Regions from separate parts of the Streptomyces sp. NPDC058274 genome, predicted to be linked through region 2. Evidence: riboswitches for the same ligand, from Rfam matches in the RefSeq annotation. Region 2 holds a riboswitch; the other holds the start of a gene.
The links. Region 2 has a riboswitch for cyclic di-AMP ahead of ACFVYF_RS27870 (NlpC/P60 family protein). Riboswitches for the same ligand answer to the same signal wherever they lie in the genome.
Positions count from the first base shown of each region.

Region 1: it holds a riboswitch for cyclic di-AMP, as region 2 does, so the genes downstream of both, ACFVYF_RS04530 (M23 family metallopeptidase) here and ACFVYF_RS27870 (NlpC/P60 family protein) in region 2, are expected to answer to the same signal.

Region 1 covers NZ_JBHVXW010000002.1:16,704-31,388, forward strand. The annotation lists gene ACFVYF_RS04500 (asparagine synthase-related protein) at 1-399, opposite strand, end outside; gene ACFVYF_RS04505 (MFS transporter) at 1,112-2,536, shown strand; gene lhgO (L-2-hydroxyglutarate oxidase) at 2,709-3,923, shown strand; gene trmB (tRNA (guanosine(46)-N7)-methyltransferase TrmB) at 4,169-5,008, shown strand; gene ACFVYF_RS04520 (PrsW family intramembrane metalloprotease) at 5,075-6,454, shown strand; gene ACFVYF_RS04525 (aldo/keto reductase) at 6,567-7,514, opposite strand; gene ACFVYF_RS04530 (M23 family metallopeptidase) at 7,687-8,730, opposite strand; cyclic di-AMP (ydaO/yuaA leader) riboswitch at 8,742-8,899, opposite strand; gene ACFVYF_RS04535 (PP2C family protein-serine/threonine phosphatase) at 9,155-10,282, opposite strand; tRNA gene ACFVYF_RS04540 (tRNA-Met) at 10,594-10,667, opposite strand; gene ACFVYF_RS04545 (alginate lyase family protein) at 10,776-12,002, opposite strand; gene ACFVYF_RS04550 (dihydrofolate reductase family protein) at 12,272-13,426, opposite strand; gene ACFVYF_RS04555 (MarR family winged helix-turn-helix transcriptional regulator) at 13,500-14,012, shown strand; gene ribA (GTP cyclohydrolase II) at 14,188-14,685, shown strand, end outside.
Region 2 covers NZ_JBHVXW010000017.1:36,372-51,056, forward strand. The annotation lists gene ACFVYF_RS27845 (DUF397 domain-containing protein) at 1-262, shown strand, start outside; gene ACFVYF_RS27850 (hypothetical protein) at 532-1,554, shown strand; gene ACFVYF_RS27855 (NlpC/P60 family protein) at 1,657-2,733, opposite strand; gene ACFVYF_RS27860 (hypothetical protein) at 3,274-3,627, shown strand; gene ACFVYF_RS27865 (tellurite resistance/C4-dicarboxylate transporter family protein) at 3,798-4,784, opposite strand; gene ACFVYF_RS27870 (NlpC/P60 family protein) at 5,295-6,446, opposite strand; cyclic di-AMP (ydaO/yuaA leader) riboswitch at 6,454-6,626, opposite strand; gene pcrA (DNA helicase PcrA) at 7,198-9,720, shown strand; gene ACFVYF_RS27880 (M23 family metallopeptidase) at 9,978-11,615, opposite strand; gene ACFVYF_RS27885 (esterase/lipase family protein) at 11,882-12,742, opposite strand; gene ACFVYF_RS27890 (cobalamin B12-binding domain-containing protein) at 13,203-13,619, shown strand; gene ACFVYF_RS27895 (DUF5691 domain-containing protein) at 14,293-14,685, opposite strand, start outside.

The DNA of each region.
Region 1 (14,685 bases), on a different contig from region 2:
CGTACCGCCCGCCCAGGGGGTGTAGAACACGGGCCGCGCGCCCGCGATGTCGCCGCAGACCATGACGCGGCGGCCGACCTGGACGACGGCGGTGTAGCTGCCGGACCAGTTGGTCAGATGGCGAAGTGCCCCTCCCCGGGCGGCGACGAGACCGAGCCGGAGCTCTTCGTCGGAGGCGCCGCAGATGCCGAGGACGGCGATCCGGTTCTGTGCGTCGGCCTGCACGACGCGCACTTCGTCGGGACGCCAGTCGCCGACCGCCCAGAGCGGATCGGGGTCGCCCCACAGGAGTTGGGAGCCCACCGGGTGCACGGTCTCGCCGTCGCTTCCGGTGGATCCTGCCGAGCCGATCTCAGAGGCTCTGGCGGCGGTACTGCTCCACCCCACCAACCACCGCATCGCCGCCTCCACAGGCTGTGGACAACCAGTGCACCGTACGAACTCGGCACCATGCTGCCACGAAGGAAGCACACAGGAGACTCCGTGCGACTGCTCGCGCTCCCCGCAATGCGCCCCCGCGAGCCTCCCACGGGCTCCGGGGCGACGCCGGCGGGTGGCCGAACTGCCGCACAGGGCACGGCGATCCGAGGGGAGGCGGGCGAAGGCGGCGACGCGAATGCGCCCCCGTTGCGCTCCCCCAAAACTCCTAACGCGCCCTCAAGACACGTGGTGAGAACGGGAATTACCCTCTGGGGGCACCGTCGAAAATCAGCCAAATCGTCGACAGATGGCCAGCCCTGCACACGCTCCGTACAGGCCTTGCGCAAGGCGAGCGGCGCACAGTCCGGGAGGCGGAGTCCGCCTCCCGGACCGGTCCGCCGCCCGCGGGGATGTAGGCGGCGGCGTTCCCCCAGCCCACTGGATCCAGTACAGCGGGCCGACCCACGCACGATCCATGGAAGCGCTCCCCCGGTGGCCGGAGAAGAGCGCACGGACAGGCGCACAGCCACACAACGGGAGCACGCCGCAACCGTCCGTACTGTCGTACGGACCACAATCCCGCCATCCGGACCTACGCCCCTTAACGCTTGGGATCGGGCGAACTACGCTGGGTTTACGAATGCCGCGTGGTTATGCCAGCGCGGCAGCCGTCTGTGTCGAGGGGTGGCGCATGTCCAGGGAGCAACGCGGGCCGAACGAAAAACTCGGCACCGTTCTCGCCCTCGCGGGAATCAGCAACGCAGGCCTCGCACGACGCGTCAACGACCTTGGCGCTCAACGCGGTCTGACTCTTCGCTACGACAAGACGTCGGTGGCGCGCTGGGTGTCGAAGGGAATGGTGCCGCAGGGTGCGGCGCCGCATCTCATCGCCGCCGCCATCGGCCAGAAACTCGGCCGCCCCGTACCGCTCCACGAGATCGGTCTGGCGGACGCGGATCCCGCACCCGAAGTGGGCCTCGCCTTCCCCCGTGACGTCGGGCAGGCGGTGCGGTCGGCGACGGAGCTGTACCGCCTCGACCTGGCCGGGCGCCGGGCCGGCAGCGGCGGCATCTGGCAGTCGCTCGCCGGATCGTTCGCAGTGAGCGCTTACGCAACTCCCGCTTCACGGTGGCTGATAACACCGGCCGACAGTTCGGTGGCGCGGGACGCGAGCCCGGCCGAGGGCTCCGGAGCACCGCTGAAAGTCGGCCACACCGACGTGCTGAAACTCCGCGAGGCGGCGGAGGACGCGCGGCGCTGGGACTCCAAGTACGGCGGCGGCGACTGGCGTTCGTCGATGGTGCCCGAGTGCTTACGGGTGGAGGCGGCACCCCTGCTGCTCGGCTCGTACTCGGACGACGTGGGCAGAGCCCTCTTCGGGGCGAGCGCCGAACTGACCCGGCTGGCCGGCTGGATGGCCTTCGACACCGGCCAGCAGGAAGCGGCCCAGCGCTACTACATCCAGGCACTGCGCCTGGCCCGCGCGGCCGCCGACGTGCCCCTCGGGGGCTATGTGCTCGCCTCCATGTCCCTCCAGGCGACCTACCGCGGCTTCGGCGACGAGGGCGTCGACCTCGCCCAGGCCGCTCTGGAGCGCAACCGCGGCCTGGCCACCGCGCGCACCATGAGCTTCTTCCGCCTCGTCGAGGCACGGGCCCACGCGCGCGCGGGTGACGCCCACGCGGCAGGCGGCGCCCTGAAGGCCGCCGAGGGCTGGCTGGAGCGGGCCCGTGACGGCGACCAGGATCCGTCCTGGCTCGGCTTCTACTCGTACGACCGGTTCGCCGCCGACGCGGCCGAGTGCTATCGCGACCTGAAGGCGCCGCGCCAGGTCCGCCGCTTCACCGAGCAGGCACTGTCGAAGCCGACGGAGGAGTTCGTACGCTCGCACGGGCTGCGCCTGGTGGTGTCCGCGGTCGCCGAGCTGGAGTCGGGCAACCTGGACGCGGCCTGCGAACAGGGCGTCCGGGCGGTCGAGGTCGCCGGCCGTATCTCGTCGGCGCGCACCACCGAGTACGTGAAGGATCTCCTGCACCGACTGGAGCCGTACGGCGACGAACCGCGCGTGGTGGAGCTGCGGGAGCGCGCACGCCCGCTGCTCATGGCTCCCGCGTAGGCGCTCCGCTTTGATCGCCTGTCCCGGAGAGCGTCTGCCCGATTGCTCGCGTCTTGGGCTGCGGGTGATCTGTGGCTGATCACGCACTTCCTCGCGCCCCTACCGGGGCGCCGGGGCCTCCCCCTGGTTTGAGGGCGTTGTCAGTGGCGCAGTGCACTCTTGAAGTCGGGAGGTGGTGCAGGTGTCCATCGTGTACGACTGCGATGTGCTGGTGATCGGCGGCGGGATCGTCGGTCTGTCGACGGCGTACGCGATCACGCGGGCCGCGCCGGGCACGCGCGTCATGGTGCTGGAGAAGGAGCTGGGCCCCGCCCGCCATCAGACGGGGCGCAACAGCGGCGTCATCCACAGCGGGATCTACTACCGCCCCGGCTCCCTGAAGGCGCGCTTCGCGGTGCGGGGCGCCACCGAGATGGTCAAGTTCTGCGCCGAGTACGGCATCGACCACGCCGTCACCGGCAAGCTGATCGTCGCCACCCACAAGGCCGAGCTGCCCCGGCTGCACGCGCTCGTGCAGCGCGGCCGGGAGAACGGCATTCCGGTCCGCGAGCTGGGCGCGGCCCAGATCGGGGAGTACGAGCCGGAGGTCCGCGGCCTCGCCGCCATCCAGGTCGGTACGACAGGGATCTGCGACTTCGTCGCCGTGGCCCGCCGCCTCGCGGAGTCCTCCGGCGCGGAGATCCACTACGGCGCGCGGGTCATCCGGATCGACCGCCGCCCCGAGCTCGGCGTCGCCGTCCGCACGGCCGACGGCCGGGTCGTCCGCGCGCGCGTGCTGGTCAACTGCGCGGGGCTGCACTGCGACGAGATCGCCCGGCTCAGCGGGGACGACCCGGGGATGCGGATCGTCCCGTTCCGGGGCGAGTACTACACGCTGGCGCGCCCGGAGCTGGTGCGCGGCCTGGTCTATCCCGTCCCGGACCCGGCGTTCCCGTTCCTCGGCGTGCATCTCACCCGCGGCATCGACGCGAGCGTGCACATCGGACCGAACGCGGTCCCGGCCCTGGCCCGCGAGGGGTACGGCTGGGGGACCGTCCGCCCCCGCGAGCTGGCGGCCACCCTGGCCTGGCCCGGTTCCTGGCGCATAGCCCGCCGCCACTGGCGCTACGGCGGAGGGGAGCTGCTGCGCTCGGTGTCGAAGGCGGCCTTCACGGACGCCGTCCGGCGGCTGCTGCCCGCGGTGACCCCGGACGACCTGATCCCGGCAGCCGCCGGGGTCCGGGCCCAGGCGGTCCTGCGGGACGGGACGCTGGTGGACGACTTCCTGATCCAGGAGACCCCCCGGACGGTCCACGTCCTGAACGCACCGTCACCCGCGGCCACCGCGTCCCTGCCGATCGGCCGCGAGGTCGCCCGACGGGCCCTGACCGCACTGTCGACCGCCTGACCTGCGCGAGGTGCCCGGCCGGCCACGGATCGGGCACCGGCTTCTCCGGCCGGCGCCTTGCCTGCACCGAGCCGCCAGGCACGAAACCCGCCCGAGGCCACCGCCCTACCCGCACCAAGCCGCCAGGCACGAAACCCGCCCGAGGCCACCGCCCTGCACAAAATCGCCCGCAGGGCACTCCGTCCGCACCCCCCGTACCGCCGCGGGAGGCGCGTCCGCCGGACCCCCGTAAAATCGACCCCACTGTGTCTGACTCCCTCAAGTCCTCCGAAGAGTCCCCAGAGTCCCGGCCCTCCGTCGCCGGCGGCTCGCTGCGTCATGCCCGGGCCAAGGGCGAGCCCCGCTTTCCGGACGGCCCCAAGGCCGACCCCGCCGGATCGCACTTCGAGCGGCGGATCCGCAGCTTCCAGCCGCGGCGCAGCCGGGTGACGGCCGGGCAGGCGGACGCCCTGCAGCGGCTGTGGCCCAAGTGGGGGCTGGACATCGACGGGCACGCGCTGGACCTCGCGGAGCTGTTCGGCTCCGACCGTCCCGTCGTCCTCGAAATCGGGTTCGGGATGGGCGAGGCCACCGCGCGGATGGCGGCCGAGGACCCGGAGACCGGAATCCTCGCCGTCGATGTGCACACCCCTGGGCAGGGCAACCTGCTCAATCTCGCCGACCAGAGCGGGCTGTCCAACGTCCGGGTCGCCAACGGCGACGCGATCATCCTGCTCCGGGAGATGCTCCCGCCCGAGTCCCTCAGCGGACTGCGGGTGTACTTCCCCGACCCCTGGCCCAAGAAGCGGCATCACAAGCGCCGCCTCATCCAGCCCGAGTTCCTGACGCTCGCCGCGACCCGCCTCCGGCCCGGTGCCCTCGTGCACTGCGCGACCGACTGGGAGCCGTATGCCGAACAGATGCTCGAAGTGCTGACCGCTCACCCGGACTTCGAGAACACCCGGACCGACGGCGGATACGCGCCACGTCCCGACTTCCGCCCGCTGACCCGTTTCGAGGGCCAGGGACTGGAGAAGGGTCATGTGGTGAATGACCTGCTCTTCCGCCGCGTACAGCATCGAGACCAGCCCTCTGCCGGCGACTGAGCCGGGCCCCCGGGCCCCACCAGGCACCGTCGCAGGCAGCGTCCCTCCCTCGTTAGGGTCAATGCCGTGGCCACCTGTCCTCCGTACCCGACGCACCCCAGCGGTCCCGCCGGCGGTGCCCTGCGGCACGCGCACTGGTGGCAGCGCAGGTGGGTCCGCTACGGGGCACTGATCACCCTGCTCGCACTCTCCGGCCTCGTCATCCTCGCCCTGGTCCGCCAACAGACCGGCACCGAGGGCTTCCTGGTCGGCCTGGGCCTTGCCGTGCTGCCGGTACCGCTCCTCATGGCCGCCTTCCGCTGGCTGGACCGGGTGGAGCCGGGCCCCTGGCGCAACCTGCTCTTCGCGTTCGCCTGGGGCGCCTGCGCCGCCGCGCTCATAGCGATCGTCGCCAACAGCTTCGCGACGAAATGGATAGCGACCGCCACCGCCGACCCGTCCAGCGCCGACACCCTCGGCGCGACCGTCATAGCGCCCATCGTGGAGGAGTCCGCGAAGGCCGCGGCCGTCCTGCTGATCTTCCTCTTCCGCAGACGGGATTTCACGGGGATCGTCGACGGAGTGGTCATAGCCGGGGTCACCGCCACCGGCTTCGCCTTCACCGAGAACATCCTCTACCTCGGCACCGCGTTCGGTACCGACCAGCTCAGCGGCGAGCGCGGGCTCGCCTCCGTCACCGCCGCCACCTTCTTCGTACGCGTGGTGATGTCGCCCTTCGCGCACCCCCTGTTCACCGTCCTGACCGGCATCGGCTTCGGCATCGCCGCGCTGTCCCCGGAGGGCCGGCAGCTGCGCCGGGTCCTTCTCCCGCTGTCCGGGCTGCTGCTCGCCATGGGGATGCACGCCGTCTGGAACGGCTCGTCGTCCTTCGGGGAGTACGGGTTCTTCGCCGTGTACGCGGCCTTCATGGTGCCCACGTTCGGGCTGCTCACCTGGCTCGTCATCTGGACCCGGCAGCGGGAGCTGCGCACGGTGCGCGCCGAACTGCCCGCCTACGCGGTCGCCGGGTGGCTGGCCCCGCCCGAGCCGTTCGTACTCGGCTCCATGCGGGCGCGGCGGCTTGCCCGCGACTACGCCGGGCAGCACTTCGGCAAGGGCGCCGCGCGCTCCGTCGCCGAGTACGAGGCGTACGCGACCTCGCTCGCGTTTCTGCGGCACCGCGCGCGCCGGGGCCGTGCGGGGGCCGGTTTCGGTGACCGGGAGCGGGAGTTGCTGAACGAACTGTGGCGGCGCCGGGAGGTGGCCCGGCCGGCCCTGGCATACGCCGCCCGGGCGACGGCACCGGTCGCGTTGCCGCCGTGGCCGATGTACACGCCCTTGTACGGCCGCGGCGGGCCGTACATCGGGTCTGCGACGCCGTATCCGGGCGGGGCGCCCTATTCGGGCGGGGCGCCTTATGCCGGTCCGGCGGCGCCGTATCCCGCGTACAACCCGTATCGGTCGTAGACACGGGGGTACGGCGGGTACGGCACCGCCGGAGAACACCGTCACGGCTGATCACCGTCGCGGCGGAAAGGACTCCGGCCCAGCGACGGGAACACGCTTCCGCGAGACGGAACTACACGGCCGACGCCTTCGTCAGCGTCGTCAGTTCCCCGTCCGTCAGGGTCAGGTCGGCGACCCCCAGCAGCGCGGGCAGTTGCTCGACCGTCCGCGCGGAGGCGATCGGCGCGGCCACCGTCGGCTGGGCGGCGAGCCAGGCCAGCGCCACCGTGGCGACCGGGACGTCGTGGGTCCGGGCGATCTCGTCCAGGGCCGCGAGGACGTTCACACCACGCTCCGTCTCCAGGTGCTTGGCGGCGCCGCCCGCCCGCGGGGAGTCGACGGTCGTACCGGGCCGGTACTTGCCCGTGAGGAAGCCGGAGGCGAGCGCGTAGTACGGGACGGCGGCCAGGCCGGAGCGGGAGGCGACCTCCTGGAGCGGACCCTCGTACGTCTCGCGCGAGACCAGGTTGTACTCCGGCTGGACGGCGACGTACCGCGCCAGCCCCTCGCGGTCGGAGAACTCCAGGGACTCCTGGAGCCGCTCGGGCGAGATGTTGGAGGCGGCGATGGCCCGCACCTTGCCCGCCCGCACCAGCTCGTCGAGCGCGCCGATGATGTCCTCGACGGGGACGGAGGGGTCGTCGCGGTGCGTGTAGTAGAGGTCGATGTAATCCGTGCCCAGCCGGCGCAGCGACGCGTCGGCCGCGGCCCGCACGTTGTCCGGGGCCAGCCCCTTGTAGTCGGGGTGGGAGCCCACCTTGGTGGCCAGGACGATGTCGGAGCGGTTGCCGCGCGCGGCGAACCACTTGCCGATGATCGTCTCCGACTCACCGCCCTTGTTGCCCGGCACCCAGGCGGAGTACGTGTCGGCGGTGTCCACGAAGTTGCCGCCCGCGGCCGCGTAGGCGTCCAGCACGGCGAAGGACTGTGTCTCGTCTGCGGTCCAGCCGAAGACGTTGCCGCCGAGGGCGAGCGGGAAGACCTCGAGCTCGGACGGGCCCAGCTTGCGAAGAGAAGTCATGTCGATCAGCAACACCGGTGGCGGAGCCATCTATTCCGCAAGCCCGCGGAAAAGCCCGCACGAAACGGGCGAAGCGCCCCGCGTAGAAGGCGAGGCGCTCACACCGGGAAACTGTCAGGGATGCCGGGTGCCGATGTGGCTGCCAGGAGCCGTCATGGGCGCCCGGAAGCTGTCAGGGGTTGAGTCCCTTGCTCTGCAGCCAGGCCATCGGGTCGATTCCGGTGGCGTTGCCGCCGGGGTGCACCTCAAGGTGCAGATGCGGCCCGGTCACGTTGCCGGTCGCGCCCACGCGCCCGATGACGTCACCCGTGGCCACCTTCTGCCCCACGCTCGCGCTGATGGAGGACTGGTGGCAGAACCACAGCTCCGTACCGTCATCGAGGGTCAGGATCGTGCGGTAGCCGTACGAACCGGCCCAGCCCGCTTCCGTGATGGTGCCGCTGTGGACGGCCTTGATCAGCGTGCCCGTGGGAGCCGCGAAGTCGAGGCCGGTGTGGTACCCCGAGGACCACAGCGCGCCGGCCTCGCCGAAGCGCGAGGTCAGCGTGTACGAGGAGGTGGGCAGCGAGTAGCTCTTGGCCAGCTTGGCGAGGCGCTCGGCCTCGGCCTTCTGCTTGGCCTCCTCCTCCGCCTTCTTCTTGACGGCGGCGGCCTTGGCCTTCGCCTCGTCCTGCGTCTTGGACGCTTCGGCGGCGGCCTTCTTCGCGGCGGCGGTCTCGGCGGCCCGCTGGGCCGCGCTGTCGACCTGGTCCTGCTGCGACTCGGCCTGCTGCATGATCCGCGCGCGCAGCGCCTCGCCGGCGTCGGTGGTGCCCTGCGCGGTGTCGTCGGTGGTGAGACCGGCGCTGGTGAGCGGGGTGGCGGAGCCCTTCGCAGGGGCCTCGCCGTCGGATATCAGGGCCTTGGCCGAGGTGGCGACCGACGACAGGTCGGGCATCGAGATGGACACCGGGGGCTTGCCGGTCTGCGCGGTGGCCATGCCACCCGCACCGACGGCGGCGATGACGCCGACGCCCAGAACGGTGGAGCTGCGGGCGAGTCCTCCGCCACGCTGCTTGGAGACGCGGTGCCGGCCGCGGACGGGACGGACGGAATCCGCGGTGGGATTCCACTCCTCCCAGGGCCCCTCGTCGCTGCCGCGGCCGTAGCCGAAGGTGTCGCTCTGCTTCTCACTCGGCGCGAACGAGGTGGGTTGTGCAGGCCGGTTTGACGCCACGTGGGCGCGCTCCTTTCCTTCCTTCTCGCCTACCGGGTTAGCTGACGGGTTCGGAGCAGGAAGGTCTCCTACGCGCGTCAACCGCAGTGTGATCCACCGCGAAAGACGCTCGATTCACCCCAAGTTGGTGGTTCCCCGGTTCCCTTGCGGGATTCGGCGCGTGCGCACGGAGCCGACTCCAGTGACGGCTGTGACGACCGCGCTGCGTTATCGAACGTTAATAGACTCGGGCTACGGATTCCAAGCTGTTCGGACTGATCATTAACGTCTTCCGCCTGGACTTACGGGTCATGAGGGGTGGAAAACGGGCGAGTTGACCACGCCTCATAAACCCCAGTTCAATTGACGGTTCGTCAGCTGTTATGCGGAGGGGTGCCATCCGGTCACCTCCGGTGACAACGATCAAGAACAGTTCGTACGACGCTCATGGCCGGCGTACGGCGAGCAGCGCGAGGTCGTCCGTCGTCCCGCCGCCCGTGTGCCGGCGCACGTCTCGCGTGAGGGCTGCCAGCAGCGCGTCGGGGCCGGCGAAGACCCGTCCGGCCAGCCGCGCCGCCGGATCGTAGAACTCCCCGCGCCCGTCACGCGCCTCCGAGAGCCCGTCGGTGTAGAAGAGCAGCGTGGCCCCGCTCGGGAAGGCCGCCTCCTCCGCACGGTCGGGCCGGCTGCCCAACTCGCCCAGCCCGAGCGGCAGTGCGGGCTCCGCGGCGTCCAGGACGCGCAGCGTGCCGTCCGCGCCCAGGAGCAGGGGCGGGGGGTGGCCGCGACTGACGATGCGTACGACGCCGTCGCCGTGCGGGATCTCGGCGAGGACGGCCGTGGTGAACCCCTCGAAGGCGTCGAGTCCGTCGCGCCGGGTCCCTTCGCGCGCCAGCGCCCGCTCCAGTCGCTGGGCGACCGCCTCCAGCGTCGACTCGTGCTCGGCCGCCTCCCGGAACGATCCGATGACCACCGCGACGGCCGCCACCGCGCCCATGCCCTTGCCCCGTACGTCGCCCACCACCAGCCGTACGCCGTGCGGGGAGTCCTGCACCGCGTACAGGTCGCCGCCGATGAACGCGTCGGCCTGCGCCGCCTCGTACCGGGCCGCGAACTCGAAGCCGCCGATCCGTTCGGCCGGCCGCGGCAGGACGGCGCGCTGGGCGGCCTCGGCGATCTCGCGGGCGGAGGCGAGCCGCTCGTCGGTGCGCCGGACCAGGATGTTGATGAGGACGGCCAGGACGGCGACGGTCGCCACGGTGACCAGTTCGGTGACCGAGTCGACGTTCAGGGCGATGCCGAGCCTGATGTGGATGGTGAGGACGGACACCAGGGCGCCGAGGCCGGTGAGGATCGTGCCGCGCAGCGAGAAGAGGGGCGCGGCGACCAGCGGGGCCGCGGTGAAGAGGGGGGCCGCGGTGAAGTCCGAGGGGGTGAGGTAGTCGTAGACGATCCCGACCACGATGAGCAGCGCGGGCAGCGCCCGGACGAAGCTGCGGGCGCGCGAGATGCGCCGGGTGGCCGGCTCGGCAGCGGCGGGGGACGGACTCTCCCCGAGCCCGGGATCAGGCACGGCATCCCCGGGCAACCGGCCCCCGGCCCACTCGAACCCATCGGCATCCCCGGGCAACCGGCCCCCGGCCCGCTCATACCCATCGGGATCGGCCTCGCGGCCGGCCCCGCCGGACGCCTTCTCCGGCCGCTGTGAACCTCCCTGCTGCCCCACCCGTCCAGGCTTCCCGGCGCGGGGGCGGGCGGCGACCGCTGAGGGCCGACCGGATGACGTCCGGCGCACAGGGCGGGACCCGGATCGGACGGATCGGACCCCACGGCAAACACCAAGGGCCGGAACTCAATATCTGAGTTCCGGCCCTTGGCCTTCAGTAGCGGGGACAGGATTTGAACCTGCGACCTCTGGGTTATGAGCCCAGCGAGCTACCGAGCTGCTCCACCCCGCGTCGTTAGAACCAGTGTACGCCATGCGCGGGACCCCTCGCGCACACGCTGACGTGCACCGGCCTTCACCAGGCGTATTCCGCCCGTCGGGACCGGAGGCCCGGGGGCACCTAGTCGGCCGGGTTGCCCGCGTGGGTCAGCGTCTCCCAGGACACGAACAGATCGTCCGTGCCGGCGGGGCGCGTCTGCTCGACGAGCTTGTGAGCGGCCGGGACGTGCACGTCCATCCGGTTCTCCAGGTGGTTGAGCGCGACCTCCACGTCGGGCCCCATGTTCCGGTCGACCTTCCCGCCGCACAGCCAGGCGGGCGCCGCCTCCCCCATCTGGTACCTGGAGTGGAAGTCGAGCGCGGCCTTCAGCCGGTCCTTGACGTCGCGGTAGAGGTCGACGCCCTGGTGCCAGGCGGTCTCGGCGATGTGGGCGGTGGCGGCGAGGGAGTACCCGACGTGCTTGAAGTTGCGGCAGGTCTCCTGCGCGACCCCGTCCATGTACCGCTGCTGCCCGAACCAGTACGTGGTCATCTTCTGCGGGGTGTCGACGGTGCTGCCGACCGGCGTGAGCGGCACGTGCCCGTCCTTCTGGAGGTAGAAGTACGCGGGCACGCGCTGGCGGAACCGTTCCAGGGCGTCGTCGAAGGCCTGGTGGTCGTCGAGGAAGACGGCGATCCCGATGGCGGCGTCGGTCATGGCGAGGTCCCAGTTGCCGTTGAAGTCCGGGACCTTCTTGGTGACTTCGGGGAGATAGGCCGTGCGCAGCATGGTCCGGAACCGCTCCACCCGGTCGGCCGGCCAGCCCGCGCCCGGTGTGTACCGGACGAGCTCGGCGGCCCGCGACCAGGTCGACCCGGCCCACGCGGTCTGCAGCCCGGCGTCCTCCTCGGTGTGCCCCTTCATCTTGGCCGACCAGGCGTCCATGATCTCCCTGGCCTTGACCGCGTGCTCCTGCTTGCCGGTGATGCCGAACAGCAGGGCCTGGGTGTAGGCGGCGATGGCGTCCTCGCGCTCCTCGACACAGCCGTGCACCGGCTCGGCCGACTTGTCACCGCCCGGGCAGTCGACGCTGGCGTACGGCTTCGCCTGGTACTTGTACGAGCCGTACTTGCTGTCGCGCATGTCGAGGAACGCCTTCAGCCAGGGCTGCTTGCCCGCGCCCACGCGGGCCCGCACGGTGTCTAGCTGCCCCTTGCTGACCAGCACTCCTGGGTGCTGGAACGCCGCGTTCTTGGGCCGTGCCCGCGCTTGCGTGCGCGTCTGCGACGACGCCCCGCACGAGGCCACCAGCCCCACCAGCACCGGCGCGAGCAGCACCGCCGTCACACGCCGCCCGACTGAACGCATCGCTCCGCCTCCCGGGTCCACCACCGCACCGACTCACTCGCAGCCTGGCGCTTCGGCGGCACCCCCGCAGAATCTCTTAGCCCGTCCGGCGTTCGGGGCCAGGCCCTTCAGGCGACGGGGGCAGGCCCTTCGGGCGAACGAGCCCGTGCGGCGTTCGGAGGCAGGCCCTTGCAGGCCCGTTGCGCGAACCAGCCCGCCCGGCGTTCGCAGGCAGGCCCGTCGCCGAAGCCGAACGAGGGCGCGGGACCGGGGACAGGTGGGCCAGGACCTCACGCCCGGTCGGCGGCCGTCGGCGGCAGGAGGTGCCGATTGGGCGCCTTGGCCGGCTCCTCGTATTCGGGGAGTACGACGACATCGGCGCCCCCGGCGGCCAGCACCCCGCTCCCGTCGGCCCCGGCGACGAACGTGTCGGGCTCCCGCCACGCCGTCACCACCCGTCGTACTCCGGCATCGAGAATCAACCGCGCGCAGGGCGCGGGGCGTGACGCCCGCCGTGCGCATGGCTCCAGGCTGCTGTAGACCGTGGCCCCGGCCAGCCGCGGATCCGCGGGGTCGGCCTTGACGAGCGCGGACTCCTCGGCGTGCTCCACCGGGTCGCCCTCGCGGGAGTACCCGCGGGAGATCTCGGTGCCGTCCGCCGCCACCACGACCGCGCCCACGCTGAACGCGGTCCGCGACGGCGGGCACTGCGCGGCCAGTTCGCAGGCCAGCGCGAGCCACCGCCGGTCGGCGGCCGAGGCGAGCGGCCCGCTGCCGGGTGCGGTGGGGACGTACCGCATGAGGACGACGTCCCCGACGGGCCTGGTCTCCACCAGGCGCAGCCGCCCGCCGGGATAGGGCCCGGGGCCGAGCATGCGGGGCGCGTCCGGCTCGCCCACGAACAGCGGCGCAAGGACGAGTTGGAGCTCGTCGGCGAGGCCCTGGCGCAGCAGCTGGGTGTGGACCCGGCCGCCGCCCTCGACCATGAGGCGCCGCACCCCGCGCACGTCGTGGAGGTGCTCCAGGACGACGCGCCAGTCCAGTTCGGGCCCGGCGGCGACGACGTCGACGCCGAGACCGCGCAGGGCGTCGGCGGCCCGGCCGGCGCCCTTGTCCGTCGTATAGACGACCTTCTCGCCGCCCGTGTGCCAGAACTGGGCGGCCGGGTCGAGGTCGCCGGATCCGCTGACCGTGACCTTCAGCGGGTACTCCGGCCGCCCGGCGGCGACCCGGGCCGCCCGCCGCTCGGCCGAGTTGACCAGCAGCCGGGGGTTGTCGGCGCGGATCGTGCCCGCGCCGATCAGGATCGCGTCACTGGACGCCCGTACCTCGTCGACCCGGTCGAAGTCGGCCGGGCCCGAGAGCAGCAGCCGGTCGGGACCGGTGTCGTCCAGGTAGCCGTCGAGGGAGACGGCGGCGGACAACAGGACGTAGGGGTGGGGCATGGGACGCACCCTCCAGCTCCGAGCTCTCGGCTCTTAGTGGTTCAACTTTTAAACAATACCTACACTGGACGGCATGACGTCGACCCGCTGGCTCACCCCCGAGGAACTGCGCGCCTGGAAGGCGTACCTCGCCGCGTCGCTGCTCCTGGAGGACGCGATCGACCGGCAGCTCCAGCAGGAGGCCGGCATGCCGCACCTCTACTACTCCGTCCTGGCCACCCTCTCCGACGCGCCGGACCGGCGCCTGCGTATGACCGAACTGGCCGAGGCGCTGAAGATCACGCGCAGCCGGCTGACGTATGCCGTGACGCGGCTGGAGAAGGACGGAACGGTACGACGCGAAGGATGCCCCACGGACCGGCGGGGCAACATCGCGGTCCTGACGGAGGCCGGGACGGCCGTCCTGGAGCGGACGGCGCCCGGTCATGTCGAGACGGTTCGTACGGCCGTCTTCGAGCACCTGAGCCCGGAGCAGGTGGGGCAGCTGGAGGAGATCTGCACGGGGATCGCCGAGACCCTCCAGCAGAACCGGCCGGCCACCACGCCCGACGACGTCCCGTGGCGCCGCCGCTCCTCGGCGCCCTGACGCATCAGGCACTCCCGCGACACAGGCCCCGCCCATTTCCAGTTGCTTGAACTTTAAAACAGGAGTTAGAGTCTCCGTTCCAGGGCTTGCTTCAAATCTGAAGCACGAGCCGCAGGCCGGGTACCGCCCGTGCAGCACCCGCCTGTCCGCCCATCCGCCGGACCGGAGAACCCCCATGCGCGACTTTCCCACCGCCACGGTGCGCACCCGCGTCCCCGTGCCCCTGCGCTTCGCCGACGGCTACTCGGCCGACGCCGAACTGGTCACCTTCCACGGACTCACCGACGGCCGGGAGCACCTGGCCGTCGTCCTCGGCGACCCGGGGCCCGCCCCGCTGGTCCGGCTGCACTCCGAGTGCCTCACCGGCGATGTCTTCGGCTCGGCCCGCTGCGACTGCGGCCCCCAGCTGCGCGAGGCGGTGGAGCGCATCGCCGAGCGCGGCGGGGTCCTGCTCTATCTCCGCCAGGAGGGCCGGGGCATCGGCCTCTACAACAAGCTCGACGCTTACGCCCTCCAGGACGAGGGCCTGGACACGTACGCCGCCAACGCCGCTCTCGGCCTCCCCGAGGACGCCCGCGACTACACGCCCGCCGCCCAGATGCTGGCGGCCCTGGGCATCGACGCCCTGGACCTCCTCTCCAACAACCCCGACAAGGCCGGCCAACTCCGCGCC
Region 2 (14,685 bases):
CCAAGGCGGCGAATGCCTTGAAGTCGCCTACACCTGGCGCCAGTCCAGTTACAGCGATGACCAAGGCGGCGAATGCCTCGAAGTCGCCTACCCCTGGCGCAAGTCCAGTCACAGCGACGACTTCGACGTCGCCTGCGTAGAGGTCGCCGCCTGTCCCCACACCACCCGCGTCCGAGACTCGAAGCTCGGCGCTCGGAGCCCGCAACTCGCCGTCGCGGCGCACGCGTGGGCCGCATTCGTCGCCCACGCCCGCAGCGTGTGACGCGTCGCCGCTCGAACCCCGTGCTTCGGGCGCCGAGATTCGAGCTCTGTTTGTGAGGATTGGGTGGTTTGGTTCAACCCGCCCTCCCTCCCGACCCCCGCCCACACCAGCGCACATGACTTTTAGTGATCGGCTTGCCACGTGCCGTCGTGACCCTCTAGCGTTCGCAGCAACAAGCGACCCCGGCAGGTGCTACCAACACCAGACCGGGGTCTCACCCAAAGATCGAAACGGACGATCTCGTGGCTTACGAAGACCCTAACGCGGTCATGCCCGCGCCCGCACACCCCATGGCCAACCCCGGCTACGGCAAACGACCCGTGCCGGACCAGTCGCCGTACCGCCTGGGCTGCTTGGACCATCTCCCGCCCCGCGAGCGCTACGTCGCCGCGTTCATCGACCGGCTTCCCGACGGGGCCGCCATGGACGCCAAGACCCTCGCCAAGGCGCTGCCCCTGTACGGCCAGCAGGCTGTCCGCACCGCCCTCAACGAGCTGTCCCGGGCCGGACACCTCCGGCGCGTACGGCGCCGCGCGGAAGGCGGGGCGACCGGCGACGGTGGGGAGGGCGTGACCCGCTGGGTGTTCCGCACCTACTGGACCCGTACCGCACGTGACAGCGAATGGTGGGCCCGGTTCCTCGCCGGTGACATACCGGGTGAGGCGCAGCCCGAGACTCCCGCAGAGGCATGCCCCGCCCCTGCGCCTCGGGCCGCCTCCGGCGACGTATCACCCCAGGAACCGAAGCAAGCCGAACGAGCCGAACGAGCCGAACGAGCCGAACGAGCCGAACAGGCCGAACAGGCCGAACAGGCCGACACGGAACGGCTTTCAGGGCGGCGTCGCCCTTCCGCCGCCTACGAAGTCCTCGCCCAACTCGGCCGCTGCGAAGCCCGTTTGACCCTCTCCGCCGCCGACTGTGCCGCCCTGGAGGAACTCGCCTCCGCATGGCTCGCCCGTGGCGCGACACCGGCCGGCCTGACGCTGGCCCTCGTCACCGGGCTCCCCGAGCAGGTGTACTCACCCCGTGCCCTCGTACAGCGGCGGCTGCGGGACAAGATGCCGCCCGAGCTGCCCGACCCGGAGGTACGCCTCACGCCACGCGCACGTCTGCTCATGGAGTGCACCGAATGCCGCGTGCCTGGCCGCCCGGAGGCCCTGCCCGGTGGTCTCTGCCGAGCGTGCCGTGGCGGCATCACGGTCGAAGCGCCGACGACCGCACTTCCCCGGACGGCCGTACGCGTCCGAGCCGCGCAGGTGCGCGGGGCGATCCGCATGCCACTGCGCACGTGAGCCACTTCCGTGCACCGGCCCACAGCACTTCCGCGCTCCGGCCCACAGCACGGTCGACTGGATGCGGCCGCTGGTTGAGCCTCCCCAGGGCCTGAACTGCCCTCACCCCACCCGCGCAGCCCCCGCGAACGGCATCTGATCGATGGGTGCCAGGCGTACCGGAGCCGATGGGTTCGGGGCGTGGATCATCTGGCCGTTGCCCACGTAGATGCCGACGTGGCTGATCCCGGAGTAGAAGAAGACCAGGTCCCCGGGGCGGAGTTCGGAGCGGGAGACGCGGCGGCCCGCGTTGATCTGGGCGTACGTCGTGCGCGGCAGCGAGATGCCCGCGGCGCGGTACGCGGCCAGGGCGAGCCCCGAGCAGTCGAAGGCGTCGGGGCCGGTGGCGCCCCACACATACGGGCTGCCGAGCTTCTGGTAGGCGTACGAGACCGCCGCGGCCGCACGGGAGTTGGGCGCCGTCGCCGAGCCGGCGCCGGACGGGAGCGCGCCCATGTCGCGCGCCGACGAACGTGACGCGTGACCAGCGGCCGTACCCGCCCCGCCGTCCCCCGCGAGCTGTGCACGCTGTTCGTCCGTGAGCCGGGACAGGAGCCGGCGCGCCTCGCCCAGCTTCCCGGTGATCGTCTTCTTGTGCCGCTTGAGCTCCGCCTGGCGGGACTTCAACGCGGCGAGTTCGACGTGGGCGGCTCCGCGCAACTGCTCGATCTCCCGCAGCTGCTTGCGTACCCGCCCCACGGCCGAGGCCTGCCGGCTGCCGGCGCGCTCCGCGAACGCGGCGCCGTCCAGATACTGCTCGGGGTCGTCGGAGAGCGCGAGTTGCACGGCGGGGTCGAGGCCGCCGCTGCGGTACTGCGCTGTGGCGATCGAACCCAGCGCGTCCCGTGCCGTGTTGAGCCGGTCCGTCTTGCGCGCCGCCTCGTCGCGCAGTGTGTCCAGCCGCTGCTCGGCCTTCCCGGCCTTCTCCTTGGCGCCGTTGTACTTCTCGGTGGCGACCTCCGCGTCCTCGTACAGCTGGTCCACCTTGGCCTTGACCTGCGCCGGAGAGAGCTGGGGCTCGGCGTGCCCCGTGCCCTCGAAACCGGTTGCCGTCGCCGCGCCTGCCAGGGCGATGGTGACGGCGGTGCGTGCAGTGTTGCCGCCGAGCGAGCGCTGTCTGGGCTTGCGGTGCGCTGCCACGAGGGCCCACATCCTTCCAAGAGACTTACGTTCCGTACGACCCAAGAGACTTTCGTTCCGTACGACCGCCGGAGCGAGGTCGTCCGGCTACGCGTCCGGCGGCGTCCCGCACAGGGGGAGCGGGCCGCCGCCGGATTCCTTCCTGGCGGTGGTGGCCGACGGCCGCCCCTGGCCCGGGCGGTGGTGGGAAGCCGGTCACCTGGGGGAGGACGCTAAACCTGAGAGTGATGGGTCGGTAACGCTATGTACGGAAGTGGCGCGAGTGAGTCGACGGGTGTCCGTATGTGACCGTGATCCCGGCCGGCCGCCGCCGACTTGACGCGTGGCGCTGACCGAAACGGCGGTTTCCGGACAGCCGGGCGGGTGCGGGTGCTATGGGCCGGGAGACCGGTGCTGTGGGTCGAGGGAGGCGCCCGCCCGGGGGTGGTCGACCCCGAGGAGGGTCTATGCCAACTGAGGTCCGGTGAAAAGCCGAGTGCCGGGTGTCAACCCAGGGCCGGTGAAAGGCGGCTCCGGGCACCCCGGTTAGGCTCCGGCTCCATGGACGTACTCATCCATCTCTTCGTCGGCCTGCACATCATCGGGATCGCCTCCCTCCTCGGCGGGTTTCTCACCCAGATGAAGGCGATGGGCCGGGGCACGGCCCGGTTCGTCCCCGCGATGCTGCATGGCGCGCTCACCATGCTGGTGACGGGGTTCGTGCTGGTCGGCCTGAACCAGGCCGACGACAACTCGCTCAACAACATCAAGCTCGGCGTGAAGCTGGCCCTGCTGATCGTGATCCTGGGGCTCGTCTATGTGAAGCGGGACGAGGAGAAGGTCGAGAAGGGCGCGTTCGGGCTGGTGGGCCTGCTGACCACGGCGAACATCTTCATCGCGGTCCTCTGGACCTGAGGCCGGTGCTCTGGACTTGAGGCCGGTGCTCTGGACTTGAGGCCGGTGCTCTGGACTTGAGGCCGGTGCTCTGGACTTGAGGTCGTTGCTCTGGACCTGAGATCGTCCGGCATGTGAGAGCGCGCGGCTTCGGCAGCCGGAACGGCGGCATGTGAGAACGCGCGGCTCCGTCAGCCGGAACGGCCCGCGCGGGCCGAGTGGACGGCCTGCGCCGCGACCGCCAGCCAGGCCGCCACCGCGATCCACAGCAGCACCTGTCCGGGCCCGCGCAGCCACGGCACCTCCACGGCGGCCGACACGGACAGCGTCGCCACCGCCGTCATCCCCATCGGGAAGACGCTCGCCCAGCGCCGTACGTCGTAACGGGGGCGCGGCCACCGCAGTTCCGCCACCGCCAGGACGCAGTACCAGGCCAGATCGAGCACGAGCAGCGCGACGGTCACGGTCCGCAGGACGCTGTTGTCGCCCTCGCTCCACAGGAACGGGCCACCATGGCCCGACAAAGACAGGCCCGCCTGCCCCGCGGTGACGAGCTTCGAGCCGGCCAGCGCCGAGATCGCCAGTGCCCCGCCCGCCACCCAGTGGTCCCCGGCGCCGTGGGCGACCTGCCGGGGATCGAAGTGCCACAGCCCGGCCGCGTAGAACACGAGCCCCAGCCAGAACAGCACGAGCGCCGCATGAGAGAGCCACGCGCTCCCCACCGCCACCGCGAGCGCCGCCGCGAGTACGGCGAGCCCCTGCGTGGCAACACAACCGAGGAACACGGCTCCGGGCATACGAGGTCCCCAGTGCCGTACGACCAGGACGAGCAGCCCCGGCCAGAGCACGGCAGCCAGCGCGAGCAGCGCCTCGGCGACGCCCTGCCACCCGAGCGCCGAGAAACGCGCCCCCAGCACCGTGGTCGCCGCGACCGCGGTCAGCGCGGCCGGCGTCCCCGCCTCCGCCAGCCACCGCTCCCGTTCCCGTACGAGCCGTGCCACGAAGTCCCCGGCCAGCGCCAGCCAGGCCGCGCAGGCCAGGACCAGCGCGATCCGGGACAGGGTCTCGTAACCGGTCAGGTGCAGCCCGATCGAGAGGATGCCGGTCGCCATCACGGCGGCACCGGCGGCGGGCGGGCGCTGCGCCCACCAGGTGAGGAGGGGGGAGGCGCCTGGCATGCGGCCGATGCTAGGGAGCTGCGCGTCTCTCGCACGCGGGGCGCGCAGGGCGCGAGCGCGCGGAGCGCGAAAACCGCCCGCACGCCCGCCTTGCCCACCCGCGCCCGCGTGCCCACCCGCGCCCGCGTGCCCACGCGCGCCTGCACGCCTCGCGCACGCCCGCGCGCCTGAACGGCTCACGCACGCCCGCGCGCCTGCCTGCCCACGCGCGCCCCGCATGCCCATGCCGGGCGCTGCCGCCGCGCGCGCCCGCACGCTTTGCGCACGCCCGCCCGTACGCCGGCGTGCACGATTCCCCGCGCGCCCGGACGACTGGTCCCGCGCCGCCCTCTCGTCTCGTGCGCCCCCGGTTGCGTATGCCATGAGGCACACGCCCGGCGCGCAGGCCGCCCAAGCCGGCGCGCACAGTCAGAAACGCGCCCCCGGAGGCGTCACAGCATCGCGCTTCACAACGTCACGCGTCACAACGTCACGCGTCACAACGTCACGACCTCGCCACGCCTTACGGCGTCACGCCGGCCGTACCACGCTGTGGATCGGCATCGTGTCGCCCGCGTAGTAGATCGACTCCTCGCGGACGTACGCGCCGGGCTTCGGGGCGTGGATCATCATGCCGTTGCCGATGTAGAGGCCGACGTGGCTGAGGTCGTCGTAGAAGAAGACGAGGTCGCCGGGCTTGATGTCGGAGACGGGGACCGTGGTGCCCGCCTTGACCTGGTCCCAGGTGGTACGGGGGAGGGTGACGCCGGCGGCCTTCCAGGCGGCGAGGGTGAGGCCGGAGCAGTCGTACGAGCCCGGGCCGGTCGCGCCCCAGACGTACGGCTTGCCGACCTGGGCGCGGGCGAAGGCGATGGCCTTGGCGGTCTTCGTCGCGTAGGCGGCGTCGGTGGAGGTGCCGGGGCCGGCCGAGCCGCTGCCCTGCTGGGGTGCCTCCTGCCGGCGCTGCTTCTGTTCGGCGGCCTGCTTGCGGGCCAGCTCCTCGGCCTTGCGCTTGGCCTCCGCCCGCTGCTTCTCCTCGATCGCCGCGAGCCGCGCCTTCTCCGCGGCGGTCAGCTTCGACAGCAGCTCTCGGGCGTCGGAGAGCTTCTGCTGGACCTGGGCCTTGGTCGACTTCAGCGTCGTCTGCGACGTGGACAGTGCCTGGAGGCTCTCGGAGGCCTCCTGGCGCTTCTTCGTCGTCGCGGCCTGCTCGGTGGCGTAATCGTCGACGGCCTGCTTCTGGCGGCTGGTCAGCCGGCTCATCAGCTGGGTCTGGTCGAAGTAGTCCTGCGGGTTGTCGGCCAGCAGGAGACTCGCGGTGTCGGGGGCGGCGGCCCCGGTGCGGTACTGGGCCGCGGCGAACGTGCCCAGCTCGTCCCGCGCGGAGTTGAGCTTCTCCGTGCGCTGGGCCACGTCGTCGAGGAGGGTGTCGACGCGCTTGCGCTGCTTGGAGGTCTTCTCCTTGGCCCCGTTGTACTTCTCGGTGGCGGCCTCGGCCTGGTGGTAGAGGTCGTTGACCTTCTTCTCGACCTCTTCCAGGCTGGGCTTGGGGTCGGCCGACGGCGCGGCGTTCGCCGTCTGCGAGAGCAGAGCCACGGAGGTGAGGGCCGCCGTGGCGAGGCCGGGGGTCCGTATGCCCGCTATGCCCGTACCCGTAGGACGCCATTTGCGATGCGACGCCAAGAGAGGCGACTCCTTCCATCATCCGCTTACCGAGTTAGCTGTCGGGTTCGGGCGGACGGTTCGGAAGGGTTGCCCTACGGTCCTGGCCCGACAAGGCGGTTGGACCGATTCACCCCGGGATCGATTGGGTCCCCGGCTCCGGCTGCCGCGGGGGCGCACCGGACTCAGCGGAGGCCGCGCCGGCCCGGCGATGTTCGCCGGTGAGGGTCGGGCGGCCTGACCGGCACGTTAGCCAACTCGTGTGACTTCTGTGAAGGTTGATGGGCGATATGCCCGATACATTTTCGTGACCTTCGCCATGGTCGCCGACCCACTCGGTCAATCCGGAGGGGTCTAGGGCGAGTTGTCCGGGGTGAGGGATTCCCCCGCCGTCGTTCGCCGCTAGTCGTTCGCCGCTCGTCGTTCGTCGTTCGCAGCCCGCAGCCCGCAGCCCGCAGCCCGCAGCCCGCAGCCCGCAGCCCGCAGCCCGCAGCCCGCAGCCCGCAGCCCGCAGCCCGCAGCCCGCAGCCCGCCGCCCGCCGCCGACGGGTGACGCACCGCCGCCCGCCGCCGGGTAACCGACCGCCGTCCGGCCTCGTACGGGCGGCCGTCCGAGGCCGCTCACTGTGCAGAGTCAGTACGTTACGGATGGCGAGGGGGGCGGGGGAGGCTTCGGAAGAGGCCGGCCGCCGGCCCGCCCCGCTTCGGGAAACCGGCCGGATTTCCGGGGTGGCCGCGGGGTGTCAGTGGGTCGGCCTAGACTCGGAGAGCGATGAGCAGCCTCTTTGACGACAGCTTCCTGGCGGACCTCAAGCCCTCCGCGGCCCACGAGGAAGAGCCCCCGCCGCCGCCCGAGGACGGGACGGCCGAGCCGCTTCCGGACGACCTGTTCGGCGGCCGTTTCGACGTGCCGCCGAGCCGATCGGGATCCCGCTCGGGCGAAGCCGGGAGCGGGGGAGGGTATTACCGCGACGGCGCCCCACGCCCCGTGGTCGACCCGGCCACGCTCCTGGACGGGCTGAACGAGAACCAGCGCGCGGCCGTGGTGCACGCCGGCTCCCCGCTGCTCATCGTGGCCGGCGCCGGCTCCGGCAAGACGCGCGTGCTCACGCACCGGATCGCGTATCTGCTGGGCGAGCGCCATGTCCACCCCGGCCAGATCCTCGCGATCACGTTCACGAACAAGGCCGCGGGCGAGATGAAGGAGCGCGTCGAGCACCTCGTCGGTCCGCGGGCGAACGCGATGTGGGTGATGACCTTCCACAGCGCCTGCGTCCGCATCCTGCGGCGGGAGAGCAAGAAGCTCGGCTTCACCTCCTCCTTCTCGATCTACGACGCGGCCGATTCCAAGCGCCTCATGGCCCTGGTCTGCCGCGATCTGGACCTCGACCCCAAGCGCTTCCCGCCGAAGTCCTTCAGCGCCAAGATCTCGAACCTGAAGAACGAGCTGATCGACGAGGAGGACTTCGCGGCGCAGGCCACGGACGGCTTCGAGAAGACGCTCGCCCAGGCGTACGCGATGTACCAGTCCCGGCTGCGCGAGGCGAACGCCCTGGACTTCGACGACCTGATCATGACGACGGTCAATCTGCTCCGCGCCTTCCCGGACGTCGCCGAGCACTACCGCCGCCGCTTCCGCCACGTCCTGGTCGACGAGTACCAGGACACCAACCACGCGCAGTACGCGCTGGTCCGCGAGCTCGTCGGCCCCTCCGGCGGCGACCGCCCCGAGGACGTGCCGCCCGGCGAGGGAGACCTCGGGCCCGCCGAGCTGTGCGTGGTGGGTGACGCCGACCAGTCGATCTACGCCTTCCGCGGCGCGACCATCCGCAACATCCTCCAGTTCGAGGAGGACTACCCGGACGCGACGACGATCCTCCTGGAGCAGAACTACCGCTCCACGCAGACGATCCTCAGCGCCGCGAACGCGGTCATCGAGCGCAACGAGAGCCGCCGCCCCAAGAACCTGTGGACCAACGCGGGCGCGGGCGCGCGGATCACCGGCTATGTCGCCGACACGGAGCACGACGAGGCGCAGTTCGTCGCCGAGGAAATAGACCGTCTCACCGACGCGGGCGACGCCAAGGCCGGCGACGTCGCGGTCTTCTACCGTACGAACGCCCAGTCCCGTGTCTTCGAAGAGATCTTCATCCGCGTCGGCCTGCCCTACAAGGTCGTCGGCGGCGTCCGCTTCTACGAGCGCAAGGAGGTCCGGGACGTCCTCGCGTATCTGCGCGTGCTGTCGAACCCGGAGGACACGGTCCCGCTGCGCCGCATCCTGAACGTGCCCAAGCGCGGCATCGGCGACCGCGCCGAGGCCATGATCGACGCGCTCTCGCAGCGCGAGAAGATCAGCTTCCCGCAGGCGCTGCGCCGCGTCGACGAGGCGTACGGGATGGCGTCCCGCTCGACGAACGCCGTGAAGCGGTTCAACACTCTGATGGAGGACCTGCGGACGATCGTGGAGTCGGGCGCCGGCCCGGCCACGGTCCTGGAGGCGGTACTCGAACGCACCGGCTATCTCGCCGAGTTGCAGGCATCCACCGACCCGCAGGACGAGACCCGTATCGAGAACCTCCAGGAACTCGCCGCGGTGGCCCTGGAGTTCGAGCAGGAGACCGGTGAGGGCGAGACGCCGGGCGGCCTCTCCCAGTTCCTGGAGCGAGTCGCGCTCGTCGCCGACTCCGACCAGATCCCCGACGAGGAGGACGGCAACGGAGTCATCACCCTGATGACCCTGCACACCGCCAAGGGCCTCGAGTTCCCGGTCGTCTTCCTGACGGGCATGGAGGACGGCGTCTTCCCGCACATGCGCGCGCTCGGCCAGACCAAGGAGCTCGAAGAGGAGCGGCGCCTCGCCTACGTGGGCATCACGCGCGCGCGGGAGCGCCTCTATCTGACGCGGTCCTCCATGCGCAGTGCCTGGGGCCAGCCCTCGTACAACCCGCCGTCCCGCTTCCTGGAGGAGATCCCGGACGCGCATCTGGACTGGAAGCGCACCGGGTCCATGGGCCCCGTGTCCTCGGGTCCCGTTTCGGGCGTGGCGGCCTCGCTCTCCTCGTCGCGCTCGCGGTCCGCGGCCTCGGGTGCGTCCGGCTTCGCGACGCGCCGCGGTATCGCCGAGAAGCCGGTGGTCTCACTGGCCGTCGGCGACCGGGTCACCCACGACCAGTTCGGCCTCGGCACGGTGGTCGGCGTCAACGGCACGGGCGCCAACGCGGAGGCGACGGTCGACTTCGGCGAGCCCAAGCCGAAGCGCCTGCTGCTGCGGTACGCGCCGGTCGAGAAGCTGTAGGCACCGCACCGGGCCGCACCGCACCGCACCGGGCCGGGCTCCTCGGCCCGGTCCCCGGCCGGTCGCCGGCGTGCGGGCACCCAGGTCACCTGGGCGCGGGCTGGGAGTCTGCGGCTTAGGTCGGGCCCCGCGAGTGGCTACGGGCCATGGCAGCGGGTCGGTTTACGTCGGGCCCCGCGAGTGGCTACGGGCCATGGCAGCGGGTCGGTTTACGTCGAGTCCCGCCCGTGGCTGCGGAGCCACGGCAGCGGGTCGGTTTACGTCGGGTCCAGCCCGTGGCTGCGGAGCCACGGCAGCGGGTCGATCGCCGAGCCGCCCGCGGGCCGGACCTCGAAGTGCAGGTGCGGCCCGGTCGAGTTGCCGGAGTTCCCGGAGAAGGCGATCGGGTCGCCGGCCTTCACGACCGTCCCCGACGGCACCTTGTACGTGGAGAGGTGGCAGTACCACGTCTCCGTACCGTCCTTGGCCGTCACGATCGCCATGTTCCCGTACGCGCTGTTCCACTGCGTCCGCACGGTGCCGTCCGTCGCCGCCATCACCGTCGTCCCGTACTGCACGGGGAAGTCGATGCCGGTGTGCACGGACATCCAGTTGATGCCGGCCTGGCCGTAGTAGGCGCTGAGCCCCTTCTGCGTGACCGGCAGGACGAACTTGGGGCGCAGCCGCTCCTTGCGGGCCGCCTCCTCCGCCGCCTTCTTCTTCTGGGCGTCCTGCTGGGCCTTGAGGTCGATACGTTCCTGCGTCCGGCTCGCCCGGTCGGCGAAGTCGTCGGCGTCCGCGGAGAGATTCGCGAGCTGCGTGTCCAGCTTGTTGTTGGCGGCGGACGGTTTCACGGACTTCGTCTCCGCCGCACCGGCCGTCGTCTGCTTGCCGTCGTCGCTGCTCACGCTCACCACGGAGGCGGCGGCGATCCCCGCGACCCCCATCACGCACGCCGAGGGCACGGCCACCGTCAGCAGCGCGGACCGCCGGGCCGGGGCGCGGCGCCGGGAACGATTCGCCGCGCGGGCCGCGGAACGGCCACCCGGGACGAAGGGGGTTTCGGAGGCGCGGTCGACGGCGGCCTCTTCGGCCTCATCGAGCAGCAGCGGTTCCGGCTCTTCGGAGTGCTCGTCGTCCCCGGCGTCGAACTCACCGTCCGCGGAGCCGGGTTGGTCGTACGGCACCTGCTCGAAGGTGGCGGTCGCCTGCTGGTCGAAGGCCTCGGAAGAGTTCTGGTCGTACGCCTCGGGCGACGCGGCCTGGTGTCCCTGGTCGTAGTCGTCGGGCGACGCGGCCGGATGGCTCCGGTCGTACGACTCGTAGGAGTCCTGGGTGCCCTGGCTGCCGTCCGAGTTCCACTGCGTGGCGTCGTACGTGCCCGTGTCGAGGGTCCCCGCGTTCCACTGCTGCGTGTGATCGCCCTGGTCGAACGGGGCGGTCCGGTCTGCCTGGAGCCACGCGTTCGCGTCCCACTGCCCGGTGCCGTCGGGGCCCTGCGACTGCGCGGGGATGTCGGCGAGTTGCTGGTAACCGGCGGCCCAGGCGGTCGTCTCGTAGCTGCCGGTGTCGTACGCGGCTTGCTGCTGCGCGGCGTACGGGTCGTAGCCGAACGCCTGGTGGCTGCCCGTGTCCTGCGTCTGATGACCGCCGGTGGACCAGTGCGTGGTGTCGTACGAACCGGTGTGGGCGCCCGGCATGTCGCCGAAGAGCGGGTCGGTGTCGAAACTGGCCGTCGTGTAAGCGGAATTACCGCCGGCATCACCGGTGTCAAAACCGGTGGCGGGGTAACCGTCATACGTGGTGAAGTCGCCGTACGGGGCACCCTGCTGGCCGTACGACGCGTAGTGCGCCGAGGTGGCATCGGGAGCCGGAGCCGGGGGAGTCACAATCCCCGACGGGTGACGGTCGTTCACCAACTTCTCTTTCGCCTCGACAACAGGGGCTGGCAGAGCAGTGCGGTGACTGTACCCGGCAGTACGCGGGCGCGACAATCTTCCGCAGGTTTCATGCCTGCGGGAAACGGGCATTCGGCCGTGTTTCGGCGGACTGCGGGCATGGCCTTGGCCTGGTGTTCGAAGAGTGTTCGATGCCAGGCCCGCGTCGAGTCGATGCCGGGCCCGCGTCGAGTCGGCGTCGAGTCCGCGTCGAGTCGACGTCTGGTCGATGTCCTGCGGCGCGCTCAAGCCACCGTCAGGCCGCCGGTCCGGGCGGCCGCCGGAACTCCTGTTTCTTCGGCGTCGAGTGCCTGGCGTATCCCGGTCGCGACCGCTGGATGCACGGGCAGGGCCAGGTGTCCGATCCCGCTGACCCGCACGTTCTGCGCGAGCAGGTCCGGGTGCTCGACGCAGGCGGTCTCCAACGGGACCATCAATTGGTCGAGATCGCTCCAGAAGCTCACAAAACGCGTGCGGCAGCCCGGTGCGGGCAGGCGCAGCTCCTCGATCACCTGCGAGTCCGGGCGCATCTGTCGCACGATCGGGTGCGCGTTCATCAGCGGTACGACGCGGGTGCCCGAGTGCGGTGTGCCGAGCGTGACGAGAGTGCGGACGCGGGTGTCCCCGCCGAGGCGCTGCACGTAATAGCGAGCGATCAGTCCGCCCAGACTGTGCCCGACGATGTCCACCCGCTCCTGGCCCGTGCGTTCGCAGATCTCCTCTATGTGCCGGCCGAGCAGTCCGGCCGCGGTGCGGATGTCGCATGTCAGCGGGGAGTAGTTGAGCGACTCGACGCGCTGCCTGCCGTGCTGCGCCAGACTGCGGCGCAGCAGGACGAAGACCGAGCGGTTGTCGATGAAGCCGTGCAGCAGCACGACCGGGGGTTTTGTCCCGGTGGGCAGCGTGGCGGTGTCCGGTGACGGGAGCGGTGGGGCTGTCCGGCGCTCCTGGGTGATCCCGGACGGGTAGAGGAGCAGATGTCCCGCGAGGATCGTGATCTCCAGGGCCGTCGCCTTGAGGAGGGCCATCGAGAGTCCGGCCAGTCTGCCGGGGAACAGGCGCTGGCAGAGTGGAAGAAGGGGCTCTACTGCCCTGGTGACCTTCATGGCCGACCTCCCGTCGGCACGCTGAGGACGACTCTGTCCCCCGTGTGCCCTAGTGGAAAGCCGCGGCGCGGTGCTCTTGCCGTCCCAGGCCGTCGCCGATGGGCCCCACCACCGCGGCGCCCCGCTGACGGTGCGGTGGTGCGGCCACCTCATGGCGGCTCTCCTTGCGCCTACTCCGCTGCGGTCCGTGTACCGCAGGTCCGTGGGGTCCTGCGGCGCGTGTGCCGCAGGAACTCGGAGACGTGCGCGGCGAACGTGTCCCATCGTGTGATTTCCCCCTCGCTCTCCACCGCGAAACTGCCGGGTGCGGGATGCTGGGGATAACGTTCGTTCACTTACCCGGCCGGTCGGTGCGGGGCATCCGTGCCGCAGGGGCGCATCCGGTGGATGGGCGGCGGTGCGAGTTGTCCCGGTACGGGATGTTCGGTGCAGGTTGTGTAGTCGGTTCATGGAGGCAGTGATGGGTGTGGCAGCCGGTCCGATCCGCGTGGTGGTGGCCAAGCCGGGGCTCGACGGCCACGATCGCGGGGCCAAGGTGATCGCGCGGGCGCTGCGCGATGCCGGTATGGAGGTCATCTACACGGGACTGCACCAGACTCCCGAGCAGATCGTCGACACCGCGATCCAGGAGGACGCCGACGCGATCGGGCTCTCCATCCTGTCGGGCGCGCACAACACGCTCTTCGCCGCGGTGATCGACCTCCTCAAGGAGCGCGACGCGGAGGACATCAAGGTCTTCGGCGGCGGCATCATTCCCGAGGCGGACATCGCGCCCCTCAAGGAGAAGGGCGTCGCCGAGATCTTCACACCCGGAGCGACTACGACGTCGATCGTGGACTGGGTACGGGCCAACGTGCGGCAGCCTGCGGGTATGTGACGGTTTCTGGCGGGGCGCCTTGAGCGGGGGGTCGCTTTGTGCCGGGGGGTGTCGGTCGCCTGGTGCCGGTGGGTGGGTGGTTCGCCGTCCGGTGCGTGGGTGGTTCGCCTGGCGCCGGTGGGTGGGTCGGGTCCGTGCCGGTACATCCGCCCGTCGCCCTACCGGCTGTGCTGTCTTCTGGGGGCGCTCTCTTGCCTGTCCTGACGCATGGCGACGGGCATTTGATGTACCGGCACGGCCCCTTCGGTGCGTGGGCGGCTGCGGGTGCGTGGGGGGTGCGGGCGGGGGCGGCCCGCCGTCGCTGTCTTGCGCTGCGGGCAGCGGGCGCCCCGGGGGGCGGCGGAGCCGCTCTTGCTGCGGGCTGCGGGCACGCGGTGGGGCCGTACGGTCATAGCTGCGGGCATGCGTGCCGCTCGGGGCGGCACGGGTGGGCGCAGCGGCACCCGCTAGGCGCCGGGCTCGCCGACCCACCCCTACGCCAGCACCGGCGCAGGGTGCCCACGTGGGTAGGGGAGTTTGCCCACCCGGGCGGCACCCCGCGGCGCCGGGCTCGGCGGCTCGCCCCTGCGTCGGCACCAGCGCAGGTAGGGGAGTGTGCCCACCCGGGCGGCACCCCGTGGGCGTCCGGTGTCCACGAGGAACGGGGGTCCAGTTGCAAGGGCGGCGCCCGGGGTCATGAAGACGGCGGAGGTGTCAGCTCGGTTGACATGGTGGCGCGCAGACGCAAGGTCGTGGTGAGGCGTTGGAACGCCTCGGCCCAGTAACCCCCCGCCCCGGGCGAGGCCCCCTCAGGCTCATCGGGCACCGCCGTGAGCCCGTCGAACCGCCCGGCCTCCGCAGGATCCAGGCACCGCTCGGCCAGTCCCATCACCCCACTGAAACTCCACGGATAACTCCCGGCGTCCCGCGCGATGTTGAGAGCGTCGACAACAGCCCGCCCGAGCGGCTCGCTCCAGGGCACCGCGCACACCCCGAGCAGCTGAAACGCCTCGGACAGTCCATGCGTCGCGATGAAGCGGGCCACCCAGTCGGCCCGCTCGGTGGAGCCCAGCGTCGCGAGCAGCTT